Regions from separate parts of the Methylophaga thalassica genome, predicted to be linked through region 2. Evidence: riboswitches for the same ligand, from Rfam matches in the RefSeq annotation. Region 2 holds a riboswitch; the other holds the start of a gene.

Region 1 (11,030 bases), 430 kb from region 2:
TTCACCTTAATTAATCGTGAAACAGGACAAATCTTCGCTGAAAATCAAGCCGTAAGATTAGATGATGACACCGAACTGAAAAATGCACACATTACTAACTATGGTCAGATCGAGAGTGAAAAAGGTCGTGCTATTCAGAGTCGTGGTGCAGGCACAACAGTCATTAACTACGGGACATTACGTGGTAATGAAGAAGTGGTTGAAGCACGCGAAGACTTCACCCTTGAAAATCACGGCACCATCGCCCTGAATGGTTTGTCATGGAACGCAGCAACAAAAACCTGGACAAATACTGGCGCCACGGATGATGAAGATGGTGTGCAATTTGCCAGTGGCACCGCAGATAACTATGGTGTGATTTTGGGCACCGATGACGGTATCGATATCGACGAAGGCAAAGTACACAACCATGCTACTGGTGTCATTGTTTCAACCGGTACAGAAAGTGACCCTTTAAATGGGGGTAATGGTATTGATATTGATCCACTTTTCGAACCGAATGTAGGTGATGTTCGCACAGCCGGTCCACTGACCATCATCAATGAAGGTTACATCGAAGGCGTTCATGCCATTGGTTCGGATGATGCCAGTACTTCTGAAGTTACCGTCACCAACAGTGGTACTTTAGTCGGTCGTTCAGGCACAGCTATACATTTTGCGCCCAATCAAGGTAACAGCAGCCTGACACTGACAGGTAACAGTGAAATTATCGGTGATGTGATGTTCGGTAGCGGTGACGATATGGTGATCGTTGACGGACTCACTGCCACAGGTGAGCTGAGTTCAGGTATCTTCGATGGCAGCTTGGGCAATAACAGCATTATCTTCAAGGACTTTGAACTGTCAGATATTTTGTCATTTGAAATATCAGATGCACTTGTCTACCTGTCATTAGGCGTCGATAGTGGCGAGCTGTTATCAGGCAAATTCAAAAACTTCTCATCATGGGGTTTTGGTGATGGCATGTTCTCTACTGAGTATCTTGCCAGCCAGTTCGCTAACCCAAGTGCCGTACCATTACCTGCAGCACTGCCATTGTTTGCTTTTGGTCTGATTGGCATGTGGGCGGGTCGTTCACGTCTTACAGGTTCTAAAGCGGCCTAGTTCAGTTATGGTTAAACACTGACAGCAGCATAAGCAGTATTCAGGGCCAGTTTAAACATCTTTTTTCGTGTTTAAACTGGCCCTGAGTTTTATCGGTTTTGCTTAACTTTATATGTGATGTTTATGCAACTAAACTCGCTTTACGACGCAAACCCAAAAAGCCGAATAAGACCGGTGCCAACAAGAAAAACGCGGCAGGAATAGGCACAGCACTCACAGCCTGACTTATCACAAGATTCGCAAAGGTATCGCCAAATACCACTTCAAAATTAAAACCACTTATCGCCGGTAAAATAATGCTGTCAAAACTACCGACGATGCTGGCAAAGGTCAGGAAGTTAAATGTGCCTTCTTGCACATCATCACCAATAAACTCAAAGCTTAATAAACCAGCCAGCGAAGCGACACCCGAAATATCCAGCAGATCGGAGTGCGTTTCATCAAACTCCACAACCATCGAACCAAATTCACCTTGCGTGTAATTACCATTAATCGTCATCGTACCGACCGAATTACCGGCGGTCAGACTGGCATAGTTGTCATACCCGGTACCATTTACCGTCACAAGGCTGTTAATGGTGCCGGTTCCTGACAAGTTACCCCCATTAATATTGACGCTGGTTTGGCTCATGACACCATTGTTGATAGTTTGACCTGCGGTTTGAGTGTAATCACCAACCCAGGCACCACTACCGACCAATTTCGCTTTTTCATTGTTAATAAACGTGCCAGTGTTAACGAAGGCGTTCTGGTTATATATCGATTTATTATTCGTCATCACACCATTGTTCACCACGGTGTCATTAATAGCATTGGTCAAGACATAGTTATTCGTCATTGAACCCTGATTAATTAAGCGACCTGCGTTAGTGAATGTGCCCTCATTATTCAGCGTGCCATTATTCACCAGGGTAGAAGCAATGTAGTTATTTAATTTACCGGCGCGGCTATTGGTCAAAATGCCATTATTAGTAACGGTCCCACCTCTGTAACTCGATAAAGTACCGGTATTGGTGAGAATATCGTTATTGCTCAATTGTCCGTTATTGCTAAAGGTGCCCTGATTCAGAAATTCAGCCTGATTATCAATTTGGCCATCATTGATCCATCTGCCACTTTTATTCTCTATATAGCCTGTATTGGTAATCTGACCACTTGCTGCATTATTCAAATCACTGACATGCGTTGTCATGCTTCCCGTGTTTAGCAAGATGCCAGAATTATTTAAATCACTGTATTTACCATAAAAAGTACCATTATTAATAAAGGTACCCTGATTAGCTAAAACAGGATCTACAGAAAAAGGCCAGCCTATCACTGACAACTCACTATCATTTTGAAACTGTGTTCCGGACACAATGCTTGTCGTGGCATCATCATCAATCGTTAAAGGCGAAGTGTTTATTCCAGATAAAACACCATCAGCACTGGCGGCAGCGCTTAATAGGAGTGATGATGTAAATAAGGTCGTGAATAAAGAACGTTTTAGAAATTGAGTATGCATGTTCTGAGTCTCTCTCGGTCTATGTAACTCAGCCACCTTAAGAGCTTAAGGTCTGTAGCTTTCCGTCCTCAGCTCACGCTGAGTTTGGCAATAATGATATGGGCATCCAACCCAGCCAGGATTGATGATATAGAGACAGCTACAACGGCACTATCCGATTTTCGCAAACGTATAAATTAATGAGAGACGGGCATTGAGGATAATATTTTCTGACTCGTATATGATGTGCTTTCACATACCTAAGACGGAATAATAAGGGATAGCTATTTTGGTTTTTCGTTACTTTATTTGCCTGCTTTTTTTGATATTACAGGCCTGCTCATCCATACCCACCACACAAAACCGCACTGATACGGCAGTTCGTTTAGCTCAGCTCAATGGCTGGAAATCCCAGATCATCACTACAGCCTCATTTAACTTGCAAAGCTTTATCCCTGAAAAAATCTCACCGTCCGAAGAGTTAACCATTTACATAGAAGGTGATGGTTTAGCCTGGCTGAGTCGACGGAAAATGTCTTCAGATCCGACCCCTATCGATCCATTAACACTCAAGCTCGCACTTCTCGATAACCATGCCGTCTATCTGGCCCGCCCATGCCAATATGTGTGGTCTGGAGGCTGTGAACAGCGTCTGTGGACTTCAGCCCGCTTTTCTCCTGAGGTATTACAAGCGATGAATCAAGCCGTGGATAAGTTAAAAGCCCAATATCAGGCTTCTTCTTTACGGCTTATTGGTTACTCTGGGGGGGGTGCTGTCGCGACGTTATTAGCGGCTGAGCGAGACGATGTTTCTCAGTTAGTCACTGTGGCAGGTAATATTGATACTGATTACTGGACGACATTACAGCATATTTCTCCGTTAACAGGCTCATTAAATCCAGCAGACCAGTGGCCTTCATTACAGGCCATTCCACAAATTCATTTTGTGGGGAGTGAAGATAAGATCATGCCCGTTGCTGTGGCTAACGCATACCAGCAACATTTTCCTCAATCAAAGCGCCCCACTGTAAGAGTAATCACCGGTATGACTCATCATTGCTGCTGGGTTGAGCACTGGCCAGAGCTATTGCAGGAAATATCTGCCGCTAAGAAACCTGCCCCTTAATTAAATGCTCGACGTAATGTCGCTGACGGTAGCTCGCCAAATAACTGTAGATAATCATTGGAAAACCGCCCTAAATGCCAGAAGTGCCAGTCGCTGGCTACTTGCGTCACCGTCATATTAATATCTGTAGGCCTGAGCAATTGGGATCGCACTCGATTTAACCTCAAGCGATAAAGGTAGGCATTAGGGGTGATGCCCATTACTTTTTTAAAGTGATACTGCAAGTTACGCTGACTGATACAGACATCTTTACAAATATCGATAATGGTTGGGCAAATATGACTGTCCAGCTTAGCGTGAATATAGTCGATAGCTAATCTCACTGATTTAGCCGCTCTTCGCCGTGCCACGACATCAGTTTCTTGCCCATCAAAAAGTAAGGATGAATCTAATGACAGCAGCACATGTTCCATCACAGAAGTATTTAAATGTTTTTGCTGCTCTGGCTGACGGTCATCCGAAGACATCGCTGATAATTGATATAGGTAATCAGTAAACAGCTCTAACGGTTGTCGATTTACACCATCAAATACTAAAACACTGTCCACAGGCATTTCCCACTGCCGTGGATTCATCGCTCTGGCAGACTCAAGTAAGGCCGATTGTTCGAATCGAAAATAGACCGTTTCAGCATTTCCCTCAGCCTGGATATCGACTTCAACATTAGCTGGCAAGAAAAATAGTGAATTCTCAAAGGCATTATATTCAGATACTCGTACCTGATTTTGTGTGGTACGTTCGAAGGAGATGGTACAAAAGTCTTTTTCGATGATGGCGCGTTTATGTACGACCTGATTTTGCTGCTCGAACACCACTCTGAACGCCTCATTACCCACTTCACGGTAGTGCCCATAAAACTGACCTGCGGATAACTGGTTAATCTCAATCGGTAACCAATCTTGCACAAGCTGCTGTTCATAAGCATCAAACAAAGGCTGATCACAATACACAAGCGCTTGTGTCGGTATCATATTAATGTGTTGGCACAGGTATATGAACTAAGCATACGAAGAAAAAGCCATAAAAGAAGGTAGGCAATGAATATACCTTAATTCAATTACTTATGGCATATAAAACAAAAAAGCCTCAGCAGAATCTGCCGAGGCTTTTTATCTTGGGCGATTAAATTTAGCTTAGAACGACAAACGTAATTTCACAGAAGCCGTTTGATTTAAAAAGTCTTCACGACCTTCAACATCATATTGAGCCGTGATATCGGTGTAGTCGTTTATGTTAAAGGTGGCAACGACACCCGCTCTGGCTAACCACGGTGAAGGGTCAATACCTTCTGTTGTGAAGGCAGTACCACCACCGGTATACGATGCCGTCATACTGGTATCGTCATTGATGAGGTCATAACCGATACCCATATTCGCTAGTAAGGTGGTCTTATCATTTAACTGGTGGTCGATATCAGTTTGTGCCATAAGCTGACATCAATACCCTTACGAAGCAGTAAAAAGAAAGAAGCAATGGCAGAAATAAACAATGTAATAACCAGAACAAGGATGATAGTACGAAGATCAGGTAACAAAACACACTCACTGTTTAAAACTGACATAGATGATATGTCAGCGAACTCAATCGATATACGATGGTAGAAGGATATAAAGCAAATACAAATTATGGCAAATCTTGACGCTGAAATGAAAAAAGCGATCAGAATCAAACCGCATTTCAAATAAAATCATAAGGGCCTGCCCAAAAAGATGACGCTTTATTCTTGGTTATTTCTGTTTATTTATGCCACTTTCACAGCCATTATGTGTCAATACACCTACAGCAAAATAATCAAAGGACGAATATGACGAAGATATATCATAAAAACGACGCGGCCATTTCTGAGCTTGATGAACTGCAATATCACGTCACTCAGCAATGTGGCACTGAACCTCCGTTTAACAATGCCTACTGGGATAATAAAGAACCGGGCCTCTATGTCGATGTGGTCTCTGGCGAGCCCTTATTTACCTCATTAGATAAATACGACTCGATGTCTGGCTGGCCCAGCTTTACACGTCCACTCGACGCCAATAATATCACTGAGCATAGTGATAACACACTAGGAATGGTCAGAACCGAGGTGCGTTCAAAATTCGGTGACTCGCACCTGGGTCATGTATTCCCTGATGGCCCTGAAGAACAGGGTGGTTTGCGTTACTGTATTAACTCGGCCAGCTTACGTTTTATTCCAAAAGACCAGTTAGCCGCTGAAGGTTATGCTGACTACCTGCCCTTGTTTGATAATGACGAATCAACGGATACCGACACCATTGAAACCGCCATCTTAGCCGGTGGCTGCTTCTGGGGAATGGAAGAATTATTCCGTCATCAACCCGGCGTGATCAATACCCGCGTTGGCTACACCGGCGGCCATGTACCTGATGTCACCTATAAAGTTGTCAAACAAGGCGACACCGGACATGCTGAGGCGATTGAAGTGATGTTTGATTCTTCACAAACCAGCTATCGTGACATCCTGGAGTTTTTCTTTATGGTGCATGACTCCACCACCAAAAACCGCCAGGGAAATGATATCGGTGACAGTTACCGCTCGGCTATTTTTGTGGAAAATAGTGAACAAGCCAAAGTCGCTAATGAGTTAATAAAAGAACTCGATGCCAGCGGCATTCTCCCCAGCCCCATCACTACCGAAGTCACCAAAGCCGGACCATTTTACGAGGCCGAACCCGAACACCAGGACTATTTACAACATTATCCGAATGGCTATACATGTCATTGGATTCGTAAAGACTGGAAGTTGAAAAAGTAAAGCTTAGATAAATCACACACTCGGGCATCCAATCTGGATGCCCTTTTGTATGCCTATCTATTTTCCAGACCTTAAGCATCACAACTAAGAGCTAGTCCACTAGCATTTGACCGAAAAATAAATTTGCTTAAAAACGTAGGTTGGGTAGAACCTGTGAAACCCAACAAATCCTATACTTGAATATATATTTTGGGTTTCGTACCTCAACCCAACCTACAGTGCTGGGTGCCCTTTTTATGCCTAACAATAAAGCACTTCGCTTCCCTTTCTTTGGCTTGACAAAAAACGCTAGTGAGTTTGTATTTAAGCTATTGCCAGAAAACACAAAATAAGTCAGAGTTAAACTTAATTCAGAAAATATGGAAGGTTTCATGAATACTAATAAGTTGGCTTTATTTTTCCAGCCAAGCTCACCATTCCGGCTCTATTTCCCAAAAAAATAATCGCGTTTTTATTAATAAACAGATACTTAAGAAATCTAAACCAGTATTACAGAGCGACTTCTTTAATATTTATTATGAAGCCAGAGGCTTCATAAAAGACACTGTTATAGCGAATGAAGAAATGAACACTTTCTCAGAGACGACAAGAAGGAATATTTTTGCGGTTGCTGTTGGCCCGCTGGCTCTTGTGCCTGCCATCGTTCTGGCAACGCTGGTTAATGTGCTATTCCAGGGTGCTGATTCAGACTGGCAGGGTGCCATTGTGTCTGCCCTGTTTGTTTCAGTTGTCGGCCTACTTATCGCATATCCGTTAGTCGTCGTTCTGGGTGTTCCTGCAGTTTTGGTTCTTCTGCGCTATCAAAGGCTGGGCTTTTTCCCACTGACAATTCTTGGCTTGCTTGGCGCACTGCCCGTAACATTGTGGCTTGCGCCGTCGTTGCAAAGCTTTCTGATGTTTGGCTATTGTTCAACTGCGGTTGTTTTAGGATGTTGGTGTGCATACAAATACGCAAAGCTATAAAACACACTGTTATAAGTACTGGTAGCTATGAAGTATTTTGTTTCTGTAATAGCCAACGCTCTGTTTCTTAGGCTTTCTTTAGCAGGGCTTTTGTCGACCTGTATGTGGGGCTGCCCAAACACCGGAATACAGTTGGTTTTTAAGATCTCTTCTATCTGCTTGTTGGTTAGCCTCTCGCTGATTATCTACCGTTGGGTAACGAGCAGGCGCGGCGGTGAAACTAGCAATGAGGGCTGATGTGCCAACCCCTTATAACAAGGCCATTAAATTCGTTACGGCCACGAAAAGCACGGCCTCCACCGGACTGCCTTCGCGTTGCTTCGGCAGCGTTTTATGGCGGAGTTAAAGGCTTTGAGAGTGGAGTTAAATTTGGGCATCGAAGAAAATGGATTTGAGATGCACTCTAGCTTTCTATGTAACGACTCTATTAATGAAATAACTACTGAGATTGAAGCGTTAGATTCAGACTTCCCGAAACATGGAATTCGCAACGCTGAGAAGAAACTCAGCTCTGTTAGAAATCTCGTCGAGTCAGACTTGCTTCTAGAAAAGGCCAGGATTTATCTCACAGGAAAACCTGAAGTAGTGCGAGTTATTGTCTTTGATAAAACGGCCGATAAGAACTGGCTTGTTACTTGGCATCAAGATAAGACAATTTCAGTTAGTGACAAGAAGGAGGTTGATGGTTGGGGGCCTTGGACTTTGAAAGATGGGGTTCACCATGTTCAACCTAAGCTAAATGTCTTGGAGGAAATGGTAACTTTCCGCATTCATCTAGATGATGCGAATGAGAGCAATGGCTGCCTAAAAGTAATACCTAAGAGTCATAAATTGGGCATTCTCAGCAAAAATGAACAAGATCGTATTGTTGCTGAATCAGAAGCATATATCTGCTCAGCTAAATCGGGAGACTTATTAGTGATGCGGCCACATTTACTGCATTCATCAAGCAAAGGCACAGAGCCAAATCACCGTCGTATTGTTCATATAGAGTACAGTAGCTTTCAGTTACCAATCGGGCTAGCATGGACTTAACACTGGCATGCTCCAAAATGGACACAGTCCTGATAAGGAATTAGATGAAATCATTAGAAAAGCTCAAATTTTGGTCCACTGTCGTTGCGATTATCTCAATCATTTTGATGGCAGTTTCTGTAATCGGTGCGGTTTGGACAGCTATGCCACTATCTGATGTATTCGTCAGGGTTGGGGCATCATTTTTTGTTATTTTTCTACTTTCTCTATCCATACAAAATTTAGCTAAAGGACTTTGTTCTGAAAATCAAAGTGACGATTAATTTTGAGTCTGAAAAAAGTTATAGGCATAAACAAGTGCCGTATTGATGAAGGAAGTGAACATAATGCATAACAAGGAATCAAATGACATCTGCACAAAAATTTAGATTTTGGTCTGCTATATCTGCGATTGTTTCTATCGTATTGGTGGCAGTTTGCGTCATTGGAGCAATTTGGGCATCTCCACCCGTGTTTGTCATCTTGAGCAAAATGGGAGCAACCTTTTTTGTAATTTTTCTTCTGTCTTTATTTATTCAGAATGTAGCAAAAGGTTATTGTTCTGATGATTAATAATCAAACATTCAAACACTATAAACCAATTGATTTCGACTTGAGGCAAGGCTGACATGTCAGACGATATACAAAATAACCACGCCATGCCAGCAGATGCCAGCCCCGAATTACTGTCAAACGATATACCTGCTACCACCATATTTAAGTCGAGTTCGCACTGGGCTGTAGTCGGTATATTTTTACTGCTGTTACTGGCCAGTATTGCTCACGCTCGTGATTTTCTCGTGCCGGTAGCGCTTGGTGTGTTATTGGCACTGGTATTTAGTCCGGTGCGACGTTTCCTTGAACGCAGACGGCTACCACCAGCTATCTCCGCTTTTATTATTGTATGCGGATTGATGACGCTAATAGGCTTGGGCTTAAGTACGCTCGCTGATCCTGTACAGCGTTGGATTAAAGAAGCCCCCACCATCGGCTTTAAAATAGAACAGAAATTGCGTGGTGCCAACCAGTCAGCAAAAGAAGTCATTGATGCTGGTAAACAGATTGAGCAGATCGCTTCACTAGAAAACGAGACAGAGCAAGTACAGAAAGTCTCACCACGCGAGCCAGGAGTGCTTGTCAAACTCGCTACTTCGGTGCCTGAAATTCTGGCGCAAATGGTATTCACCCTAGTGTTGCTGTTCTTTCTGCTGGCCTCAGGTGATATGTTTTACGAAAAGCTAGTACACATCATGCCGACGTTTAAAGATAAACGTAACGCGATCAAAATTAGCTATGACATTGAACGTAAGTTGTCGAATTACTTATTCACTATCACCCTTATTAATGCTGTGCTTGGTATAGCGGTTGGAGTATCAATGTGGCTACTGGGCATGCCAAATGCCATCTTATTCGGAGTGTTAGCGTTCGCCTTTAATTTTGTGCCTTACCTTGGTGCTATTGTCGGCGTTGTGATCGCGGCTCTCGTGGGATTGCTTACCTTTGACCATACCGGTACCGCACTGCTTCCGGCCCTCACTTATTTGATCCTAACTATTTTTGAAGGGCAGATTGCCACACCATATTTCGTTGGTCGGCGTTTAGAAATGAACCCCGTCGTGATTTTCCTCTCGGTCGCATTATGGGCCTGGCTGTGGTCGATTGTGGGTATGTTAGTAGCAGTGCCATTATTGGTTGCTGTTCGCACCTTTTGCGAACATATCCCCAGCTTACAGGCATTTGGTACTTTTCTCTCGGCACGGGGTAGTGAAAATTTTCATCCAGAAAATGCCGAGACAGAAACCTGATGTGAGACTAGAGGAAAAATAGAGATAGCGTCGGGAAAGAGAAGCTTGAAATCAAGAAACAAAATCAAACACTCTGACACTATTGGTTATAAGTCTTGGCAAAAGAATGTGTGTTTATCTGAGTTAATTTATACGCGAACAGAAGAAGGCCGCAGAAGACTATTAAAAGCAAAAATGAAATCTTTTTCGTCGGCATTCGAAAATGAAATAAAGAGACAAGATAGATGGCAATAAGGCTTGGAAACCATTTGTCTGATTATGCAAAAATCAAATGCTCTGACCCTATTGGTTCTATTAATTTTAATAGCTATTGATTCAAAAGAGAATCAGGAATTATGGAAACTACTCATCGCGAAATTGTTAATTATTGGATAGGTCACCAAAGCGAATGTGGTCTGTCCGTCGATTGGAGAGAAGCAGAAAAACTTTGTTGGCGTTGTGCGCATAAACGAATGCTTCAACGTTGCCATATTATTCCACGTTCCCTTGGTGGAGATGAAAGCCCTAGCAACCTAGTGCTCTTATGTGCTCAGTGTCATGCGGAAGCCCCAAATGTTAATGATCCTGAGTTCATGTGGGTATGGCTTCGAGCTCACGCTGTTAGCTTTTATGGCACTTATTGGCTTGAGCGCGGAATTCGCGAGTACGAATTTGTTTATGGTGAAAAACCGTTCTCTGGACTCACGAATACTGATGAGCTCATGAAAAAAGTTATGGACGTCGCTCAGCAAATATTTCAAAAGACCAGTACCCATTGGGGTC
Region 2 (11,030 bases):
AGCTCTTCGTCCTGAAGCACATCTTCATTATGATTGACTAACACTAACGACAAATGTTGAAGACTGTCTTCTTGAGTTAAAAGTTGTGCATATTGAACGGGGCTGATTCCAGCCATACAATCACTATCGATGACTAAAGTAGAAAAAGGTTGTTCATTTTCTGCTGCGGTCATTAAGGCTGACATTGCCTGAGCTGAAGACTGAACACATTGATATTCCAAATTCCATGTGTCAAAGCTTTGGCATAAAGATGAAGTGATTTTTTCTGTAGCGAGAACGAGTACTTTATGTTCGTTTAATTCCAATTCATATTCAGAGTGGGTGTCAAAAGGCAGTTCAAACCAGAACGTTGTTCCTCTGCCGAGTTCACTTTTTACACCTATCTCTCCTCCCATGAGTTCTACGAGCTGTTTAGAGATCGTGGTTCCGAGCCCTGTACCCTGGTATTTCGACGTGTTTGACATATTGGCTTGCGTGAAGTTATCAAATATCTTATCCAGATATTCTTCAGCTATGCCGATGCCAGTATCACGTACTTCGAACCGTATCGTTATTTTTTGACTTATTGTATCAGTCGCTAATTTTTCTAACAGTAATTTTACCGAACCAGAGTCCGTAAATTTAATGGCATTTCCCAATAGATTAATTAGAACTTGACGTAAATGTTGTGGATCGCCTATCAGTCGATAATCAATATTTGAGTCGATATGATAACTGACGCGGAGGTCCTTAGACTCACCCATTACGGCCTGTAATTCGATAATGTTATTAATCAAAGAATGTAAATCAAAACTCTCTTTAGCAATATGTATCTTGCCAGCTTCGATTTTTGAAATATCCAGCACATTTTCAATTAAACCCGATAAGGTCTGCGCTGAATTACGCATGATATTAACGAATTCGTACTGTTGTGGGCTTAGCTTGGTTTCACCTAGCAAGTCTGCAATGCCAATTACACCGTTTAGAGGTGTCCTTAATTCATGGGACATATTCGCTAGAAAACGGCTTTTAGCTTCATTGGCAAGTTTTGCCGTTTTTATAGCGACATGCAGCTTATTGATTAAAAATGCCGAGTAGACAGGGATGACCAGCAATAACAACAGTAAGCTAAACCCAATGGGTTTGTGCTGGAGATCCTGCCAATAAGGACCGTAAACCACCGCGATACTAAAGCCAATCAATCCCACGCAGAGTGAAAGATAAAGGTATCGAGTGCCATAGCGGAAGCCATTACCCAAAATTACCCAGAGATAGAGAATAAACAGAAACACACTCTCATCGCCTGAATAAAACATCAGAATCGACAAAGAGCCCAGATCTAAGAGGATACCGGCAAAGCGTCTGAAAGGAGAGGGATGAGGATGGCGCAATATCGCTATGGCAATGGCCATAGCGCCAGCATAATAAATTAAAGTGACTAAGGTGGGATGAGAAAGCAACGTATCTTGTAGCTGCTCACCATCATTCCATGGCAAGGCGAAATAGAAAAGAATACCAAGACCAATAGTTAAGCGTACTTTGATGGCTTGCTCAGGCTCACTGTCACCGGTGTTATTTAGGATGGAACGAAAGTGTTCTAAGCGAGCTAAAAAACGGTGTTTACGATTGGGCTTGGCGTTATCTGAATCGTTCATTAGGTTCATCCGCATACTCAGCCTGAATTGCTTTTATCTTATCGAGACTTTCGATAAACGCATCAACACATTCAGGATCAAAATGGCTGCCAGATTGTTTTCTTATATAGTCAATGGCGTCTTGAAATGGCCATGCCACTTTGTATGGTCTTTCAGAGACAAGGGCATCAAATACATCGGCTACAGCAACAACACGTGCGATGAGTGGAATTTCATCACCCTTTAAGCCATTCGGATAACCTTTTCCATCGAAACGTTCGTGATGATTCAAGGCGATGATAGCGCCCGTTTGCATGTAGCGAGACTGGCTGTCCGATAAAATGGCATGTCCAATAGTCGTATGGGTTTGCATGATTCCCCACTCATGTTCACTTAGCGGGCCTGCTTTAAGCAATATACCGTCAGGAATACCAATTTTCCCAATATCATGCATGGGAGCGGTATATTCTAATTCCTCACACTCTCTCTGACTGAAAGTATTAAGCGACTCAGCAATCACGCGTGCATACTTCGCCATACGAATAACATGATTTCCTGTGCCTTCATCTCGATATTCGCCAGCACGAGCTAATCGTAATAAGGTTTCTTTTTCGCGATCGACCACTTTCTTTGTGGCAATCTCAACTTGCCTTGCCAGCCAGTCTGCACGGTCTTGAATAATCAGGTGCTGTTCCTGCATTTGAAGTAGATTTCGGCAAGTGGTTCGGCATTCAATCTGATCTATTGGTCGGGTTAGGAATGCGGTAGTACCTGCTTCAAGAGCATCGTAGCGAACAGATTTTTCACTAACAACAGTGATCATCACAATAGGTACAGTCTGACAATGAGGCATGACGCGAATTTTTTGAATAAATTCCACACCATTCATATTCGGCATACGATAGTCGGTGACGATGAGATCCGGTTCATTATCGTTAAGCCATATTAGACCTTCTCCCGGACTACTTAACGACGTAACAACAATATTGTCAGCAATTTGTTGAATAATGCGTTCTAGAATTGTGCGCCCTGTAGATTGGTCATCAATGATCAATACGTGTTTTGATTTTTTCAGAATGCTTTGCCTCCTGGCTTTTGCATAGGGACTCTGAGTGATTAGTTTGTCTTCGCGAATCAAGATGGTTTACCTGATTATGTGGCACTTCTGACCGCGCATCCTGCAATAAAGCCACTAAAGACAGCTTACGAAACCTGTAGGCTGCTAGTTAAAAGTATCAAAATGCCTCAATTAAACTTGGCTTTCAGACTCTAAATCTAATCATTATGCGTATAACGTTTTTTTTAGTCTAGTCGATAGTCGTCCCTGTATTGCGAAATGTCAGGTTATATCTAAATTGACCGGTTAGAGTGTGATGAGCGAGTTTGATCGGCTTTATACCATGAAAGCGTAAACGGTCAACACCTCCCCAGATGACGATATCACCATGCTCAAGTAAATGGTAATTAGGTGTTTCATTGCGTTTATTACCACCAAATTGAAATATGGCTGGTACGCCGAGAGAGACGGAAACAATAGGCTGAGTGAAGTCTTTTTCGTCCTTATCCTGGTGCAAGCCCATACCGACACCGGGAGTGTACTGATTGATAAGACAAGCATTAGGCTGGAAATGTTGAAAATCTACCAATGAGGCATTTTCTTCTGCCAGCGATTCAAATAACTCAGGCATAGATGGCCACGGCATATTTGTCAGTGGGTCAATAGCTGTATAACGGTATCCCTTGTTATCACTTACCCAGCCTAAGTCACCACAATTGGTCATTTTTGCTCCTACATAATATCCGCGCTTAGTCGACATTTGTCGAAAAGGGGAGAGTGCGCTTATCTGATTTATTTCGGTTAGCAAGTTTTCTGCAATCTGTTTTGCAACTCCTTTAAGAAGGTAGCTTTGCTCTGCAAGTTTGATAACCATGTCAGACATTGTATTTCAGTATACGTTTATAGCAGATTAATTAAGTTGATGAGTGTTGTTACCTGCGATTGGATAATGCGCTCATTGGATAAAAGCCGCCAATAAAAAATGCAGATTAACCATAGGCAAATAGTTAGATACCAGCTAGAATATTGTCATCGTCTTGGGGGAGTAGTCTACTCACCTACCGGTGTTTGAAGCTGTCAACATAATTGGACCCTCAAGGTCCATGGCAGTTTCGTACCAGCTTGCTGGTATTGACAAGACCTGAGACAAATAATGATTCCTCTTGGCGGGAGATCGTTGTTTGTCTTGGTATTGTTATCCCGCCGGAGTTTATTTAATGGATGCTTTCTTTACTTCTGTTCTCACGGTTTCGCTAGCGGAAATTGGTGATAAAACCCAGCTTTTATCTTTAATGCTAGCTGCACGTTTTAGCCATAAATCAGCCATCGTGGCTGGAATCCTTGTTGCTACACTCCTCAATCATGCTGCATCTGCCTGGCTGGGCACCTGGCTTGGACAATTTATTCTTGGTCCAACAGGTCAGTGGATACTGGGCTTGAGTTTTATTGCGATGGCCGCTTGGTTATTGATACCAGACAAGGAAGATGATGATGCGATTAAATATGCTAGATACGGGGCGTTTGTCGTTACCACCGTGTTATTTTTCATTGCTGAGATTGGTGATAAAACGCAAGTCGCTACTATTGCGCTTGCTGCAACCTACCAAAATATTTTTATGGTGACACTGGGCACGACAATTGGCATGTTATTAGCCAATGTTCCAGTAGTATACGCAGGAGAAGCCATGTTGAAAGTGATCCCTTTGAATGTGGCTAGATGGGCTGCTTCCCTAGTATTTGTTATTGTTGGTTTAACCATTATTCCATGGTAAACCCTGTGACAAGGGCACAATAAATATTATCGAGCCACACACCTGTGTGCGGCTCGATGGTTTATCACTAATAGTGTTAGTGAAGATTCGATAAATTTTCTACCACTTCCACGACTTTTTTTGCACCGCTTCTGATTTGGCTGATGGTATTCCCTGCGGTATTAGCAAACTCAACGCCTGATTCGACACCCGACATGCTTCCGGACATACTTTTTATGACGGAATCACTTTTAGACTGGATTTTATTAATCATGCTCGCTATTTCGGCCGTTGATTGTGAGGTCCGTGTCGCCAGTGAGCGAACTTCATCAGCCACAACAGCAAAACCACGCCCACTATCACCCGCTCTTGCAGCTTCTATTGCGGCATTTAAGGCGAGTAAGTTTGTTTGTTCAGTGATATCGCTGATCGTTTTAACGATAAATGATATTTGTGCGGTTTCTACACCTAGCTGTTCCAACTCGGTTGATGAATGACTGAATTGTTGTTTCAATTCTTCAAGTTTATCAATGGTTTTAAAAATAATATCTTCACCTGTCGAGGATAACTTTTCTGTCTCCAGTGATATTGTATAGGCTGTGTTAGCGGCCGCTTTTTCTTCCTCGGAACAGCGAACTTTTTCAGTAATGTCAGTGGCAAATTTAATGACTCGATAGGGCTTGCCATTACTATCGAATATAGGGTTATAGGTGGCTTCCAACCAAACAGCAGATTGATATTTATTTATCCGTTTAAAATTGTCTGCAATAAAACGTCCCTCATTCAATTGTTCCCAGAACTTGGCATATTCAGGACTTTTTACATAGTCTGAGTCACAAAAAATTCTATGGTGCTGTCCTTTCACTTCATCAAGCTTATATCCCATAAGGCTCAGAAAATTTTGATTGGCATTGGTGACACGACCTCCCATATCAAACTCTATGATAGCCATTGAACGATCGATTGCAGATAGCAAACTATCATTACTACGAGAATGTTCTACACGTTCGGTCACATCGTTAGCAATCTTAAAAATTTTAACGACACGGCCTTCACCATTTTTTATTGGGAAATAATTGGCTTCCAGCCATATATCATGGCCGTTTTTATGCTTGCGTAATACTTCCCCTGAAAAATACTCACCGTTCTTTAGATGCTTCCAAAAATCTTTATATCGGGAAGATTCAACTTCGTATTTATCGCATAACAGTTGATGATGCTGTCCTATCAGTTCAGAAGAGGAATAACCTGTTACCCGAGAAAAATTGTCGTTTACTGCGGTGATGATACCTTCAGGTGTGAACTCAATAATGGCCAGTGATGACTGCATGGCGCTGAAAATCTCCTGCAAGGGAGTGAGTTCGTTTTTTAATAACGCATTCTCGGTGATTAACTGCTTTGTTTTACCAAACATGTCTTTTTTTCGCCTCTTTGCAAATAGTGTGCAATTTAATTGTATGCATCTTATATCGGCAGTGAAAAGTAAAAGTTAACTGCTTTTATACGAAAGCATGATGTCTATCACGTTACTGGTAAGTTAATGATCTTAATGGGGGGCACTGACTTTTGCATTTCAAACACGGTGGGTGGATATGGGTAAATTGTGTTCTGCCGAGTGAGGATTAAGTTATTTTTCACTTATGCTGAAAACGTATCGAATTTTCCTCTATAAACATTGTGTTGAGGAAGAATGGAATGTCTTTTTTTTAATAAATTAGTACCAAAGTACAATGTAATTTTTAATTAATTAAGGCAAGTTAATAGTGCGCAACTGATTGTTGGTGGTTACCTGTTGCGAAATTAAATAGTTATATTATTATCTCATCGTGTTCAACACATTAACGCCAAACCTGATGTGAGTCAGGGACGGAAAGCCTACAGCTGTATATTGAAGTCTTGACAGGGCTGGGTTGCAAAATTATTGGGATATGGGACATGTATAAAAAATTTTTTGCAACAACCCTTGCTCTGTCAGCATCGATGTTAACGATATCGGCTCATGCTGCAAATATTGGCTGGACAGACTGGACAAAAACAAGTCAAAAAACTGCATCTGGAACCATGGCGTTTGGTAGTGACAATGTCAGTGTTGGTTTTAGCTCAAGTTCTGATGCTTATTTCATAGAATCGGGAGCGACAGATAATTGGTGGGGTAATGCCTACACCAATGGGACGGTTAGCAATCTTCCATCATCACGTGAAATTATCGGTTTGAGTACCGGTGGTACAGTAGAAATAAAATTTTCAGAAACAGTGCTGAATCCTTACATTGCCCTTGTCAGCTGGAACGCAAATAATGTTGATTTTGGTGATACAAAAATTAAATTTGATAGTACTGGTTTAGGGAAGTACGGTTCGGGATCACCCACCCTGTATTCTGACGGTACTGGATTTACTACCTCTAAGTTTGCCGAGCTACATGGAGTGATTATTCTTGAAGGGTTATTTGACTCGTTCAGTTTTACTCATACAAGTGAAGGCTGGCATGGCTTCACCGTAGGTGCCGCAGGCATCGCGCCTGTGTCGGAAGTGCCTATTCCAGCGGCTGCATTTATGTTTGCTCCGGCTTTGCTTGGTTTTATGGGACTTCGCCGTAAAGCCAAACAAGCTGCATAATCAATCAATAGATACTGGCGTTTCATAAAAAAAAGCCGTTACAAAATGTAACGGCTTTTTTTGTCCCTGATTGTCCGACCATGACAAGCTGGTTACCGAACATATCTTGCCTAACTCCATATAGTCTTCTTAATCTGAACTCAATTAGAGATATGTTGACGTGAGTTAATATTCTCTCTGAACATTTTTTTGACTCAATTTTTACTATGAATTTAAAGTCAATTTTTTAAAAAAATCATACTTAAGGATGATTTTTTTTCTAATTCAATTTAAGTAACCTGTTAACAACAGAATATAAGTGTTCATCTGTTACGCGACATAGCAAGTTAACTTTAATTTATTAATTTTGTTCAACATATTATCGCCAAACCTGATGTGAGTCAGGGACGGAAAACCTACAGCTGTGCATTAGTGGCATCAGGGCTGGGTTGCACGACATGGAAATTTCTTATGAAAAAAATAGTGTGGATGCTATTCAGTTTAGTTTTATTGACATTATCACAGGCCACATGGGCTGCAACTGTTGTTAAAGCCGATTTTGAAGCCGGATGGCCTATTAACGATGGTGGTAAATTCAAGTTCTCCGGTAATTTTGTAGCAGAAGACCTGAACGATGATGGGATATTATCTTTCGGAGAGTTTTCTGTTTTCAATGCAAAATCTGATCATTACTCCTACTCTTTATCGGACCTGTTTGATACCGGCGATATTATCATCAATACACAGAAATGGTTGGCTAATGGTATAAGCTGGGTTGGGGCAAAAGAGTTAGCTTATATAACTTGGCATCCTGCGGGTGATGTACCACAATCAATTAACCTCAACATTTTACAAAATCCGGGTGAAGTTCGTTTTACCTCTTTCAATGTTTCTGCGGTGCCTTTGCCACCGGCTGCTTTGTTATTTGCTCCTGCGCTACTTGGTTTTATGGGCTTACGTCGCAAAGCAAAACAAGCTGTCTAGTTAATTTCAGTATTTCAAACGTTTAAAGCCGTCATAGAGTGACGGCTTTTTTGTTTGTATCGTTACCGTTTAACCGCCGATCCTATGACGATTAATCAACAAACAATATTCAGTTTTCGAGCTTAATGCTTATCGCTGTTATAATGCCTGACCAATGTCCCCGTAGCTCAGCAGGATAGAGCGTCCCCCTCCTAAATCCTCCAGAGCAATATCGAAGTTGCCTTCTACCGCAAGGCAATTCCTTGATTATTGGGAGTTTTTACTTTAACTGCCGGTCATCTTCCGGCTGCTAGGCGCGGACGCCGTGCAACCGTCAGCCTAGTTTCGGTGTTGACTGTGATCGATTGTAAACATCATCCAGCAGGGCAGCGATAATGAGGTTTCTCATATCTCCATTCGCCATAAATTCATTGACGATCTTCTCGTTACGTCCCTGCCTATCCACGAATGCCTCAATGACTTTGGGTTCAAACACCACCTTGAACTTCTCTTTTGAACCCGCTCGTGCTTGCTCAGCCAGTTTGTCGTTGTTAAGCATATCGCCAGAGATTTGATCGAATAGCAGTTTATCTTCGTCAGTGAAGTCAGTCCCGAATCGTTCGTTGATAACCATGATGACGGCAGACAGCGGCGATTTAGGATCTTCGTGTTTACCTCCAGTGCCTACTTCCGTTGCGCCATACACAGGCCGAGTTTCGTTTACTTGTAGCGATCCGCTGCCTTCAAATGTCTTCTCGTTACGATAGGCTGACAGCTCAACTTCTTCATCAAGGTCGATAGTGCCACCGCCATCTCGTCTTGGCAGTTTGGTCAGCAAATAACGGCCATAGGCATACAGTTTTTCGAGTTCAATATCCTGCCAGTCAATGATCTGGCTGAGGAAGCTATATAGCCGCACAAAGCCTTGTAGACTGCTTTTAAACTCTTCCCCATCTTCTGTGTATCGCTCATCATAAACGCCTGCTGAAGACTCTCTGAACTCATCCTTGTAGCGTTGTACTGCTGGGTCGATCCATTTGTTAAGCTGACCGTGATCTCGCTTAGTTTGGTTCGCCATCGGTTTGAAATACACCGCTGAAAACTCATCTACTTCTTGCGGGCGAATGATATGAAAGCTGTCGATCTTTTGCTGAAGCGTGTAAAGCTGATTGGGGTCAGTCGGCTCATCGATTTCGGTTTCTTGGAAGTAGGGACGAAAGCTCTCCTTGATCTCTTCCATTTCATTGGCGAAATCGAGTACGAATGTGTCGGCCTTGCCGCTGGTCGAACGATTGAGTCGTGATAGTGTTTGTACCGCCTTCAAATCCTTCAGTGGCTTGTCCACAAACATCGTATGCAGCAGTGGCTGATCGAAGCCAGTTTGATACTTCTCGGCGACAATCAGGATATGGTACTCACGGCTGGCAAACTTCTCTGGAAGCTCTTTCTCACCAAAGCCATTCATGCCTGCTTCTGTATATGCCACGGTATCGTCATCTGGATCATTGACTGTGCCTGAGAAGGCCACCAGCGTCTTCATATCGTTGTAGCCATTTTCTTTGATGTATTTATCGAATGCCTGCTTGTATCGAACGGCGTGCAGACGTGAGCGAGTCACGACCATCGCTTTGGCTTTACCGGCGATTTTCTTTGCGGTGAAGCGACGGTAGTGCTCGACCATTATTTCGGTTTTCTGGGCAAGGTTATGAGGGTGCAAGCTCATAAAGCGGGCGATAGCGCGTTTGGCTTTCTTCTCGTCTACTTCCGGATCGTCATCCACCTTTTTCGACAGTTCGTAGTAGGTTTTGTAGGTGGTGTAGTGCTTGAGCACGTCCAGAATGAAACGCTCTTCTATTGCTTGCCGCATGCTGTACAAATGGAATGGTCGCGGTATGCCGTTGCCATCATCAACACCGAATATCTCCAGTGTCTTGGCCTTAGGTGTTGCTGTGAAGGCGTAGAAACTCAGGTTGGATTGCTTGCCTTTCTTTTTGATTTCTTCCAGCACCAGGTCTTCGGTGGTTTTCTCTTCTGGTAGTTTGTCGTCTTCGGCTTCTGCGGTGGCCAACGCCTCTTCATCATCATGCTTGCCGAGCACGACACGAAGATTGGATGCACTCCGGCCACCCTGACTGCTGTGCGCCTCATCGATAATGACGGCAAAGCGTCGGTCAATGAAGTTCTCAACCTTATCCAGAATGAAGGAGAACTTTTGAAGCGTGGTGATAATAATCTTTGTACCGGCGTTGAGTGCATTCGCTAAATCGGATGAAGACTTGTTCTCATCGATTTTCTCAACAACACCTAGCTTGTGGTCGATTTGGTAGATGCTGTCCTGTAGTTGCTTGTCGAGGTTGCGACGGTCGGAGATAACGACAACGGTATTGAAGACTGGCTTATTGTCATCACCATGCAGGCTGGCGAGTTGATGCGCTGTCCATGAGATGGTATTGGTTTTACCCGAACCGGCACTATGTTGAATCAGGTAGTTCTGGCCGACGCCGTCGAGCTTGGTTTGTTTTAATAAGGTGCGAGTCGCTGACAACTGATGATAACGAGGGAAAATGAGCGTTTCCTTGCTGGTCTTTTTGCCCGTGTCCGGGTCGCGTTTCTCTTCCACTTGTAAGTGAATGAAACGGTGGAGGATGTCCAGCCAGCTATCGCGCTGCCAGACATCTTCCCACAGATAGCCGGTCTTGTAACCCGTGACGTGGTTGTGCTGGTCGGAATTGCCTTTGCCGCCGTTGTTGCCCTTGTTGAATGGCAGGAAGAAGGTATGTTCACCAGCAAGGCGTGTCGTCATAAACGCCTCATCGGTGTCGACAGCGAAGTGAACGAGCGCACGTTTTTTGAACTGAATCAGTGGCGTTTTGGCTGTCGGCTTGCGGTCTTTGATGTACTGCTTGATAGCATTGATCGTCTTCTGACCGGTGAATGCATTTTTGAGCTCGACCGTCGCGATAGGTAAGCCGTTCAGTGACAGTAGCATGTCGATGGAGTTGTTGTTGGTAAGGTCATAGTGCACCTGCCGCATGACCGTTAGTTTATTTT

Evidence for each region. A riboswitch is a leader RNA that binds a small molecule or an ion and turns the genes downstream of it on or off. The one in region 2 is predicted to bind cyclic di-GMP.
Region 1: linked by a shared signal. The riboswitch ahead of QQL60_RS08010 (autotransporter outer membrane beta-barrel domain-containing protein) and the one ahead of QQL60_RS10035 (hypothetical protein) in region 2 are both predicted to bind cyclic di-GMP.

Annotation. Positions count from the first base shown of each region.
Region 1 covers NZ_BSND01000005.1:173,073-184,102, forward strand. Annotated here, with positions in the region: gene QQL60_RS08005 (hypothetical protein) at 1-1,104, shown strand, start outside; gene QQL60_RS08010 (autotransporter outer membrane beta-barrel domain-containing protein) at 1,226-2,608, opposite strand; cyclic di-GMP riboswitch class I at 2,628-2,707, opposite strand; gene QQL60_RS08015 (alpha/beta hydrolase) at 2,877-3,713, shown strand; gene QQL60_RS08020 (helix-turn-helix domain-containing protein) at 3,710-4,684, opposite strand; gene QQL60_RS08025 (autotransporter domain-containing protein) at 4,847-5,140, opposite strand; gene QQL60_RS08030 (hypothetical protein) at 5,110-5,274, opposite strand; gene QQL60_RS08035 (bifunctional methionine sulfoxide reductase B/A protein) at 5,518-6,486, shown strand; gene QQL60_RS08040 (hypothetical protein) at 7,051-7,449, shown strand; gene QQL60_RS08045 (phytanoyl-CoA dioxygenase family protein) at 7,783-8,484, shown strand; gene QQL60_RS08050 (hypothetical protein) at 8,529-8,747, shown strand; gene QQL60_RS08055 (hypothetical protein) at 8,830-9,036, shown strand; gene QQL60_RS08060 (AI-2E family transporter) at 9,093-10,268, shown strand; gene QQL60_RS08065 (HNH endonuclease) at 10,604-11,030, shown strand, end outside.
Region 2 covers NZ_BSND01000005.1:601,572-612,601, reverse strand. Annotated here, with positions in the region: gene QQL60_RS10060 (ATP-binding protein) at 1-1,634, opposite strand, end outside; gene QQL60_RS10055 (HD domain-containing phosphohydrolase) at 1,618-2,751, opposite strand; gene alkB (DNA oxidative demethylase AlkB) at 2,921-3,544, opposite strand; gene QQL60_RS10045 (TMEM165/GDT1 family protein) at 3,888-4,442, shown strand; gene QQL60_RS10040 (methyl-accepting chemotaxis protein) at 4,519-5,835, opposite strand; cyclic di-GMP riboswitch class I at 6,255-6,339, shown strand; gene QQL60_RS10035 (hypothetical protein) at 6,357-7,037, shown strand; cyclic di-GMP riboswitch class I at 7,391-7,473, shown strand; gene QQL60_RS10030 (hypothetical protein) at 7,488-8,000, shown strand; gene QQL60_RS10025 (type I restriction endonuclease subunit R) at 8,314-11,030, opposite strand, start outside.